DNA from 2 places in the Aminobacter sp. SR38 genome. Region 1 is predicted to be linked to the other one. Evidence: predicted binding sites of a transcription regulator. Region 1 holds the regulator's gene; the other holds the start of a gene.

Region 1 (5,642 bases):
ACAGGTTCCACAGATTGCGGGCGGTTAGGAAGGTGCGGCTGTCGAATTCGAACGGGTTGACGCCAAGGCGCAAGCTCGAAATCACCTGCAGCCCGACCCAGATCAGGAGCAGCGCACCGACCATGCCGAGCATGCGCGTATCGATCTCGGTTGCCTTGAGAAAGCGTCCGACCGGGCTGAGTTCGGTCGTTCGCGCTCGGTCTGCCGGCGCGTTGGTTGTCGTGTCTGTCATTGTTACCTCCCGACCGGATAGCCGTCTAAGCGGCAGCCGGTGTGCGCATGATAGGGTCAATCCGCCATGTCATGAAGCGGGCGCTTTTGAAAAACGCCGCGGGCAAGCCGCGGCGTTTGACCGACCGGATCGAACCGATCTCAGTTGCAGGCTGCGACCGAACCGGCCGCCACGCCCTGGCAGACCACGTCCTTGCCAACCCAGCCGGCGTCGATGACGACGTTGAGGTTGTCCTTGGTGATCGGAACAGGCGTCAGGAAGACCGAGTTCAGCTCGAGGCCGCCAGGCGTCTTGAACTTGGTGACGTTGGCGATCTCTTCCATCTTCTTGCCATCGGCGAGCTGCGAGGCGATTTCGGCGGCGTTCTTGCCGAGCTCGCGCGCGTCCTTCCACACCGAGACGGTCTGAGTGCCGAGCGCGATGCGGTTCAGCGCGGCATGGTCGCCGTCTTGGCCCGACACCGGCACCGAACCGGCAAGGCCCTGTGCCTGAAGCGCTGCGATCGCGCCGCCGGCGGTGCCGTCGTTCGAAGCCACGACCGCGTCGATCTTGTTGTCGTTGGCGGTCAGGAACTGTTCCATGTTCTTCTGGGCATTGGCCGGCAGCCAGCCATCGGTATAGGCCTCGCCGACATTCTTGATCTTGCCGGCGTCGACGGCTTCCTTGAGCACTTCCATCTGCCCGGCGAACAGGAAGTCGGCGTTCGGATCTGCACCGCTGCCCTTGATGAAGACGTAGTTGCCTTCAGGCTTGGCGGCGAACACGCCCTTGGCCTGCATGCGGCCGACTTCCTTGTTGTCGAAGGTCAGGTAGAAGGCATCCTTGTTCTCGATCAGGCGGTCGTAGCCGACAACAGGAATGCCTTCGGCGACGGCCTTGTCGACAGCCGGTCCGATGGCCGAGGCGTCCTGAGCCAGGATGATCAGGGCGTTGGCGCCCTGGGAGATCAGGCTTTCGACGTCGGTCAGCTGCTTGGCCGGCGACGACTGCGCGTCAGCCGAGATGTACTTGTCGCCGGCGGCCTCGATGGCGGCCTTCATGGCGGCTTCGTCGGTCTTCCAGCGCTCTTCCTGGAAGTTCGACCAGGAGACGCCGATGACCTTGTCCTTTGCCGAAGCCACTGCCGTAAGCGACAGAGTCATGGCAACGCCCGCCAGGATGGCGGTGGTAAACTTTTTCATTATTTCCTCCCTGCGCCCAATGGGCGCGCCTACTTCGCGATAGCCCTTGGAGAAGCTCTTTTTTTTCGAGCCTCGAAAAAATACTGACTCAATGCCCGGCCACTGTCAACATGGTTTCGCGAGCGCTCCTTATTTTTTTCGGAGCCCGAAATAAATAGAGACATTTGGCGCTGGCTCTGTCACAATCACTTGGCGCGTAAGGGACTGCCGCTTAAGAAGGGCAGCGCTTCGCCGGGAGGAAGACGAGCACATGTCGGTCGGCATACGTCACGACGATCTGAGACGGCGCAACCGCGCCATGGTTATATCCGCGGTTCGCCGAGCCAGCCAGCCATCGCGCACCGAAATCGCCGCCACCACCGGCCTCAGCCATTCGACGATCTCGACGATTTCCTCCGATCTCATATCAGAAGGCATCCTTGCCGAGGCCAAGTTCAGCGAACCCGTCTCCATGAAACGGGGGCGGCCGCAGGTCGGGTTGATGCTCGATGCCGATGCTGCGTCTGTCGTTGCGGTCGTGCTCTCGCTCAACAGCCTGTCCGCCGCCATCATCGACTATGCCGGCAACACCGTGACCGAAGAGACCCGGCGGCTTGTCACGCAGCAGATGCCTGCCGAGGCGCTGGTCGACGAATGCGTCGGAATGGTCCGGCGCCTGATCGACAGCGCCGGCGCTTCGGGCGGCGCCGTCCTACGCATCGCCATCGCCGTCCAGGGCATCACCGACGCCGCCTCGCGCAAGCTGTTGTGGTCTCCGATCACCCGATACGACGACATCCCCTTCGCCGACCGGCTGGAGCAGGAGTTCGGCGTACCTGTTTCGGTTGAGAACGACTGCAACATGATCGCCGAGGCCCTCCGCTGGCGAGATCCGGTGCGTTATCGCGACGACTTCATCGCCATCCTGCTCTCGCACGGCATCGGCATGGGCCTCGTCATCAAGGGCGAGCTGTTCACCGGCACGCAGTCGTCGGGTGCCGAGTTCGGCCACATGATCCACCGCCCGGACGGCGCGCTTTGCCGTTGCGGCCGCCGCGGCTGCATCGAGGCCTATGCCGGCAACTACGCCATCTGGCGCAACGCAAGGGTTGGCGACGAGAATGCCGAGCCGCTGGCCGACCTGTCCGACGACGACATCAGGGCCGTGGCCGATGCGGCACGTGACCATGATGGCCCCGAACGCGAGGCCTTTCGCAAGGCCGGCGAAGCCATCGGCTTTGGACTCGGCTCGATGTTTGCGCTGTTCGACCCCGCCCCCCTCGCCTTCGTCGGCGTCGGCGCAACCGCCTTCGACATCATGGAGCCACATGTGCGCGCGGCCATCGCCAAGACGGCGGGCGGGCTGCACTCGAAGGCGATCTCCTTCGACACCGAACCCAACGAGGTTCCGCTCAAACGCGAGGGCGCGATGATGCGCGCGCTGCTTGCCATTGATCAGGAGATTTTTGCCGCAGGCACGGCTCCACGCCGTGCCGGTGCCGACGTCGCCTAGCTGAGCGGAAAAGAGCCCGAAGCGGCTCAGTCCTCGCGGATGGCGTAGCCGGCACCGCGAATGGTCCGGATCACGTCAGGCATGCGGCCGTTGTTGACCGCCTTGCGCAGGCGCCCGACATGCACGTCAACGGTGCGCTCGTCGATATAGATCGTCTCGCCCCAGACATTGTCGAGCAACTGGCTGCGCGAGAACACGCGGCCCGGGTGCCGCATCATGAATTCGAGCAAGCGGAATTCGGTCGGCCCGAGCTTGATCTCGCTCTTCTTGCGGTAGACGCGGTGCGACTCGCGGTCGAGCATGATGTCGCCGACCTTGAGCACCGAGGACAGCACCTCGGGTTTGGCCCGGCGCAGCAGCGCCTTGACGCGCGCCATGAATTCCGGCGTCGAGAACGGCTTGACCAGGTAGTCGTCGGCCCCGGTCGAAAGCCCGCGCACCCTGTCGCTTTCCTCGCCCCGCGCCGTCAGCATGATGATCGGCAGGCGTTCGGTGTCGGGACGCATCCTGAGCCGGCGGCACAGTTCTATACCCGACAGCGCCGGCACCATCCAGTCGAGCACCAGCAGGTCGGGCACGTTTTCCTGGAGCCGAATCTCGGCCTCGTCGCCACGCGTGACGACCTCGACCTGATAGCCTTCGGATTCGAGATTGTAGCGAAGCAGCACGCCCAGCGGCTCTTCGTCTTCGACGACCATGACCTTGGGAGCGATCATTGGCTATACCTTGTCCTTGCGCATGGCCGCTTGTGGACCATGCGCTGATTTAACCTATGCAGCGCCCCCGCGCCAAACGCATGCGGTTGCGGAAATGCTCAGGCCGGAACCGTCGTCGTGGTCTCGTCGACCTTGGGCCGGTTCAGCGGCAGCTGCGTACCCGTCACGACGAAATAGGCGTTCTCGGCGATGTTGGTGACATGGTCGCCGATGCGCTCGAGGTTCTTGGCGCAGAACAGCAGATGCGTGCAGGCCGTGATGTTGCGCGGATCTTCCATCATGTAGGTCAGGAGTTCGCGGAACACGGCGGTGTACTGGATGTCGATCTTCTGGTCGTCGGCGCGCAGATCCTTCAGGCCCTCGGCCTGACGCGCGACATAGAGATCGACGACGCCGCGAACCTGGCCAAGCACCAGCTGCGCCATCGCATCGATCGAATGCGAGAGATTGCGCGGGGTCGGCGACTGGCCGACGGCGCCGACGCGCTTGGCAATGTTCTTGGCGAGGTCGCCGATGCGCTCGAGGTCACCCGCCATGCGGATGGCACCGACCACGGCGCGCAGGTCCTGCGCCATCGGCTGGCGCTTGGCGATCAGAGTGATCGCCGAATTGTCGAGATCGCGCTGCTTGGCGTCCATGATCGTATCGTCGGCAACGACGTTTTGCGCCAGTGCCTGGTCGGACGTGAGAAGCGCGCGGATGGCGCCGGCCACCATTGCGCCGGAAAGATCGCCCATGTCGCGGATGAGCTGGTCGACGTGCTGAAGTTCTTCGTCGAAGGACCGGACTGTATGTTCGCCCATGATTTCTTCCTCGTATCGTGTGCCGCGACGAAACCCACTCAGCCGAAGCGGCCGGTGATGTAGTCCTGCGTCCGCTTGTCGTCGGGGTTGGTGAACATCTTGTCGGTCGGGCCTTCCTCGACGAGATAGCCGAGGTGGAACATCGCCGTGCGCTGCGACACGCGCGCCGCCTGCTGCATCGAGTGCGTGACGATGACGATCGTGTAGTTCTCGCGCAGTTCGTCGATCAGCTCCTCGACCTTGGCGGTGGCGATCGGGTCGAGCGCCGAACACGGCTCGTCCATCAGGATCACCTCGGGCGAAACGGCGATGGCGCGCGCGATGCACAGGCGCTGCTGCTGGCCGCCCGACAGGCCGGTGCCCGGCTCGTTGAGGCGGTCCTTGGCTTCGTTCCACAGAGCGGCCTTCTGCAGGCTCTTCTCGACGATCACGTCGAGCTCGGCCTTGTTCTTGGCGAGACCATGGATGCGCGGGCCGTAGGCGACGTTCTCGTAGATCGACTTCGGGAACGGGTTCGGCTTCTGGAACACCATGCCGACGCGGGCACGCAGCTCGACGACGTCGATCTTGGGATCGTAGATGTCTTCGCTGTCGAGGGTGATCTTGCCGCCGACGCGGGCTGCGTCGATGGTGTCGTTCATGCGATTGAGGCAGCGCAGGAAGGTCGACTTGCCGCAGCCCGACGGGCCGATCAGCGCCGTCACCTGATTCTGGCGAACGTCGAGATCGACGCCGAACAGCGCTTGCTTCTCGCCATAGTGCACGGTCACCTTGTCGCCGCGCATCTTGATGATTTCGTTCGTTCTGGCGTTCATCTCAGCATTCACCGCGTCGTCGAGGGATTTTTCGGTCATGATGTTCATAGCAGGATGCTCCTTGTCCATGCCCTACCAGCGGCGCTCGAAGCGGCGGCGCAGGACGATGGCGACGATGTTCATGGCCATGAGGAAGATGAGAAGAATGATGATGGCGCCCGACATGCGCTCGACAAAGGCGCGTTCGGCCTCGTTCGCCCACATGTAGATCTGCACCGGAAGTGCGGTTGCGGGATCGAACGGCGTCTTGGGATAGTCGGCGACGAAGGCGACCATGCCGATCAAGAGAAGCGGTGCTGTCTCGCCGAGCGCACGCGCCAGGCCGATGATGGTGCCGGTCAGGATGCCGGGAGCGGCCAGTGGCAGGATGTGCTGGAACACCATCTGCATCTTCGAGGCGCCG
Region 2 (5,642 bases), 670 kb from region 1:
CCACCGGTGACCGGTTCGGGAATGTTGTAGTTGCGCAGGAAAGCGATGCGGCGGTTCAGGATCACGCCGACGAAGTAAACGACGATTCCGAGCGTCAGCGTCAGGAAGTCCGGCGAGACGAGAGTATTGTCGGCCATGGCCATCCTGGCATCGCGTGGAAACACCGACCTTCCGACTCGCAACCTTGCCTAGAATGGATTCGAGAGCAATCGGAATTGCAGTGGGGCCAACGGCGCGCTTTGCGGCTACCGCAAGAATCAAAACGCCCGCAGCCATCCCCTGCTAGGGACAACTGCGGGCGCTAGAATCAGGGGGTCGGCTCAGGCTTCCTGGATCGCCGACAGCTGCCAGGCGCCGCCGTTCTGGCGCACGAAGGTCCAGAGTTCGGTCGTCTCGGTCGGCTCGTTTTCGTCGCCGTCTACCACTTCGCCCGTCGTGCGGTTGCGGGTCACGTCGATCGACGAATAGTTCATAGCCGCCGTGGCATAGTCGCGGTCGCCTTCGTTCCAGCTTTCGGCGATGTCGGCCTGCAAGAGCTGGACGTCGGTCACGTCGTTGCGCACACCGTTCTGGGCGTTGTCGGCCAGTTCTTCCGAGAGATACGACACCATCTCCGGCGTCACCAGGCGGCGCAGCGCCTTGTGGTCCTCGCGGCCAAACGCTTCCTGCACCTCGGTCAGCATGCGCTGGAAGGTGTCGAGATCTTCGCCCGATACGGTGATGTCCTTGCTCACCGGCTGCTGCAGCACTGCCTCAGTGCGGCTGCCGCCGATGCTCGGGATGGTGAACGAGCGGCTGCCGCCATTGGCCTTGCCGGTTCCAGCAGGTGCCGCATCACGATAGTTGAAGTTGCCGCCTCCGGCACCGGCTCCAGCCATCGCCGGACCGGAATTCTGCACCTGGCGCGAGCGGAAGAAGCGCAAAGCGAGCCAGATGGCGCCGCCGATCAGCAGTATCTGCATCAGCATGCCGAACATGCCCGCGAGACCGCCAAAACCCTGGCCCATCATCATGCCGAGCAAACCGCCCATCAGCAGGCCGCCGATCATTGCGCCGCCGAAGCCGCCCATGAAGCCGGGACGCTGCTGGGCGGCAGCGGCCGGACGTGCGGCATTGGTGGCCGGGTTGGTCGCCTGGCCGGTGGTCGGCGTCATCGAGCGTTCGACTGGCGCTGCCGGCTGCGGCGCGGTGCGGGTCGGCGGTGCCGACTGGAATGTGCGCGCTCCCCTGCTGCCGAAGCTGCCGCCGCGACGCGCATCGGCCTGGTCGACGGCGACCATGGAGAATGCAAGGAACAACCCTGCGAACAGTGTGGCAAAGCGGGTCGTTCTGGACATCGTCATCGGCAGTTCCCTCGTAGAGCGGTAATGTCGACCCTCATATAATGACTAACAACTGTAGTGTCAGGGTTTGAACGTCAAGTTTTGGCAGATTCTTGCCGAAATTCGCCAAAACATTGATTTACAATGGTTTTAGCTGCAGATCAGGCCATCATTTGTGGCTCCGCAGAGGCGCTTTGCGGTTGCGCCGGTCAAACGCGGGATGCGATCAGCGCAGCGGGGGCTTGTTATCACGCTACCTTTCGCGATCCGACCGTTCATGGCGTGGCTGCTTCGCCAACGCCTTCCAGGCAAAGCCATTTATGCTTTCTGTTGGGCCAATGGAGCATTGTCGGTGCCAGGAAATCCTGGTCCTCCAGGCAGCCAACCGATACCGACAACGCACCTATCAGCCGTTCTGCTCGCATGAATACCACCGATCCGCACATGACGCAGAATGTTTGCTCTAACCATTGTCCTGACGAGCCGGTTCGCCGCCAGGATCTGGTCTCGCCTTTCTGGCCGACGACAGCGGAATCCGCATAGATAGCCCGGTATGAGAACGCCGCCCCAGTGCATCTCTGGCACTCCGTGCAACTGCACGCATAGACACGCCGCGGCTCCCCAGTGAGGACAAGCTCGACGCCTCGGCATGAGCAGGTCGCGGTTCGCCTCGTCTCACCGCTATGCATTCGCCGGCTCCCTTCGAAGCAACGGGGAAAGCGATGCAAAATCGTCGACCCCACTCCCGAGCGAAAGCGCCCGTTGGAAGATCGCGTCCATGGCGCGCGGCATGGACGCGTCGAGCCCTCGCTCCTCACATGCTTCGAGCAGGTGCTGGAAGGCGCTGTAGTGGGCGCCCAATGACGCGAGCGTTGCGTCGTCGCCGGCAAAGCGACGCGCCTTTGTCCTGTCGACCACGTCGAACAGCGCGGCATCGACAACTGGCTTGAACGCCGTGAGAAGGCTCCTGAACGTCTCCAGATCGAGACCCTCGGCCTCGGCGACAGCCATGCCCTGGAGCGCGCCGAAGAGCCCGCCCCACATCTGGGTGAGCAAGGCGGTGTCGAGCGCAGAGGCTTGCCCGGGCACTTCGCCGACATAACTCGTGCCGCCGCCGAGCGCGAAAAGCAGCAGCTTGTGCTTGTCGTAGATCTCGCGGGAGCCGGAATAAAGCAAGGTCGCCTCGGGTTTGCCGATGAAATCCGGAGTCGCCATGATTGCTCCGTCCAGATAGCAGGCACCAAGCGCCTCTGCCCAGCGCGCTTCTTCCCGGGCCAGACGCGGCGAGCCGGAGGTGAGCTGTACGACGGCTTTGCCGGCCAACGTCGCAGGGACGTTGTCAGACCTCAGCAAAGCCTCGCTGGCCACATAGTCCAGAACATTGATGATCACGACATCGGCCACCCTGACACCATCCTCCACCGAAGATGCGACCCTCGCTCCCAGCGCAGCCAAGGCTTCGCACTTTGCAGCAGTCCGGTTCCAGACCGATGTTGGGTAACCCCGGTCGAGCAATGTTCTGGCAATAGACGAGCCCATGCGGCCCGCACCGAGCACGCAGACATTTGATTTCACGACGATTTCTCCGACAAGCGAATGCCCCTCTCAACCAGGGGCTGGTTTATGTTTGGCGCGCGCTCGGTCCGAACATATGTACTGTCACCGCGTTGTGAAGTACGCACCTTGAAGTAAGCTACTGAGTTCATGACAGGAGCTGCCAAATGAGGCGCAAGGAACCCGACAGCTGCGGTTTTGCCACCGCGATGCAGGCTATCGGCGGGAAATGGAAAACCCCTTTGTTGTGGGAACTGCACCTGCGGCCCCACCGCTTTGCGGAATTGCGCCGGCTGCTGCCTGGCATCAGCGAGAAGGTGCTCACGCAGCAATTACGGCAGATGGAGGCTGACGGGCTGATCAGCCGGCACGCCTATGACCAGGTGCCGCCACGCGTGGAATACTCCATCACGCCATTAGGCTTCAGCCTGAACGATGCCGTGACTGCGATGTCAGCATGGGGCAAGCAGCACGAGACATGGAAAGATCAGCGGCAAGTAGCCTGACGCAGGCAGCGATCAAGCAGGCAGGAGACCGCGCCAACGCTTGATTGCAGGACGATTTGCCGCTCCGCCGAAGGCTTCAGCGGCTGCGACCGTCGAACGGGATGCGCTTGAGTATCGTCAGATCGATCTCTTCGATGCAGCGTACATTGATCGCCGCGGTCTTCTCTCCGCTCGGGCTGACACCCATGCCGAACGGCGCACAGCCGCAGTTCACACAGAACATGTGGTCGACGACGTGTTTGTTGAACTTGTAGGTGGCAAGACGCTCCGGCGGCGGCGTCACGGTCAGCTTGTCGCGCGGCACGAACCACAGCAGGTAGCCCTTGCGACTGCAATGCGAGCAGTTGCATTCGATTGCACTTTCCGGCTCGCCCTCGACCTCGAACGAGACATTGCCGCAGTGGCAGCTACCTTTGGCCATACCTTCTCCCCCTCGCATTTGAATTGCGAGCGAGACTTAGCCCCCATCCACAGGCCTGGCAATCGCCTCAGAAAACGGCCGCTACCGCATCTGGCGCTGCGCCCAATGAGCTGTGGGATTCCCAAAACAGCGGTTTTTGGCTGCAAAAGCCGCGTTTTTCGCTGACCGGCCTGTGCATCGTAACAAAACTGACACGGTCCCGACATTGCAGCTTCACGTCCCGGGTCTAGGCCCATCGCAGACAAGGGCGAAAAAGCCCGCCGGGACAGGGAAGCCAAGATGCTCGAAATCCGCAACGTGACGCGCCGCTTCGGCAAGAATGTCGCCGTCAATAGCGTCAACCTCCAGATCCAGCCGGGCCAGATGGTCGGCATCATCGGCCGCTCCGGTGCCGGCAAGTCGACCCTGCTCAAGACGATCAACCGCCTGATCGATCCGAGCCAGGGCTCGATCGTCTTCGACGGCACCGAAGTGTCGTCGCTGCGTGGCACCCAGTTGCGCCGCTGGCAGCGCGACTGCGCCATGATCTTCCAGCAGTTCAACCTGGTCCCGCGTCTCGACGTGCTGACCAACGTCCTGCTCGGTCGCCTCAACCACCGTTCGACCGCGCTCAACCTGCTTTCGATCTTCTCGCGTGAGGAGCGCATCCGGGCGATCGCCGCGCTTGAGCGCCTCGACATCGCCCGCACCGCCCTCCAGCCGGCTGGAACCCTGTCCGGTGGCCAGCAGCAGCGCGTCGCCATTGCACGTGCCCTGATGCAGGAGCCCAAGCTGATCCTCGCCGACGAGCCGATCGCCTCGCTGGACCCGCTCAACGCCAAGGTCGTGATGGACGCGCTGCGCGACATCAACCTGCGCGACGGCATCACCGTCATCACCAATCTGCACACGCTCGACACCGCACGCACCTACTGCAACCGCATCATCGGCATGCAGGGCGGCGCTGTCGTGTTCGACGGCGCGCCCGAAGACCTCACCATCGAGGCCGTGCGCCTCGTCTACGGTGCCGACGCCGACGGCACTGAAATTTCCGAAGCCATCACCTCGACCAGCATCCGCCCGGTCAAGGTCAGGGTTCCCGTATCCGCCGCACCTCTCGAACCGGCCTACGCCCCGGCCTGAGGCTGCTCGCGTTCGTCTCGCCCACGTCAAAGGCCGGTAATCATCAACTGCAATGACCCGGCAAGGTGCTGGGCCAAACTGGAGAACTGTGATGTTCAAGAAAGCACTTCTGGGTGCCGCTTCGCTCGCCGTGCTGGCGATCGGTTCGGCCAATGCCGCCGACCTCAAGGAATTCCGCATCGGCCTGATCGGCGGCGAAAACGAAGCCGACCGCCTGCGCAACTTCCAGTGCCTCGTCGACCAGCTGCCCAAGGCCATCGGCGTCGAGAAGGTGTCGCTGTTCCCGGCCGCCGACTATGACGGCACCATCCAGGGACTGCTCGGCGGCACGCTCGACTACGCCGAACTCGGCGCTTCGGGTTACGCCAAGATCTACCTGCAGAACAAGGACGCGGTCGAGCCGATCCTGACCACCGTCCAGACCGACGGCGCCACCGGCTACTACTCGATCATGGTCGCCAAGAAGGACTCGGGCATCACCAAGCTCGAAGACCTCAAGGGCAAGAAGCTCGGCTTCGCCGATCCTGACTCGACCTCGGGCTACCTGATCCCGGTCACCTCGTTGCCGAAGGACCTCGGCGGCGTCGCCGTCAAGGACTTCGTCGCCGAGACCGGCTTCGGCGGCGGCCATGAGAACCTCGTCCTCGAAGTGCTCAAGGGCACCTTCGACGCCGGCACGACCTTTGGTTCGGGCGTCGGCGAGTTCAAGGATGGCTA

Evidence for each region. The regulator PhoB, encoded in region 1, activates phosphate uptake and scavenging genes when phosphate is short. The targets are predictions, from matches to a motif close to TGTCATNNANCTGTCAT.
Region 2: phnC (phosphonate ABC transporter ATP-binding protein) is a predicted target of PhoB. The motif match lies at 3,982-3,998, and genes of this name have one in related genera.

The regions. Positions count from the first base shown of each region.
Region 1 covers NZ_CP062112.1:3,789,487-3,795,128, reverse strand. The annotation lists gene IG197_RS18610 (sugar ABC transporter permease) at 1-232, opposite strand, end outside; gene xylF (D-xylose ABC transporter substrate-binding protein) at 373-1,413, opposite strand; gene IG197_RS18600 (ROK family protein) at 1,664-2,905, shown strand; gene phoB (phosphate regulon transcriptional regulator PhoB) at 2,932-3,621, opposite strand; gene phoU (phosphate signaling complex protein PhoU) at 3,720-4,424, opposite strand; gene pstB (phosphate ABC transporter ATP-binding protein PstB) at 4,463-5,287, opposite strand; gene pstA (phosphate ABC transporter permease PstA) at 5,312-5,642, opposite strand, start outside.
Region 2 covers NZ_CP062112.1:4,462,912-4,468,553, reverse strand. The annotation lists partial or broken gene IG197_RS36840 (sodium/glutamate symporter) at 1-137, opposite strand, end outside; gene IG197_RS21820 (Tim44 domain-containing protein) at 321-1,343, opposite strand; gene IG197_RS21815 (GFA family protein) at 1,598-2,011, opposite strand; gene IG197_RS21810 (NAD(P)-dependent oxidoreductase) at 2,004-2,897, opposite strand; gene IG197_RS21805 (helix-turn-helix domain-containing protein) at 3,044-3,382, shown strand; gene IG197_RS21800 (GFA family protein) at 3,459-3,803, opposite strand; gene phnC (phosphonate ABC transporter ATP-binding protein) at 4,083-4,925, shown strand; gene phnD (phosphonate ABC transporter substrate-binding protein) at 5,017-5,642, shown strand, end outside.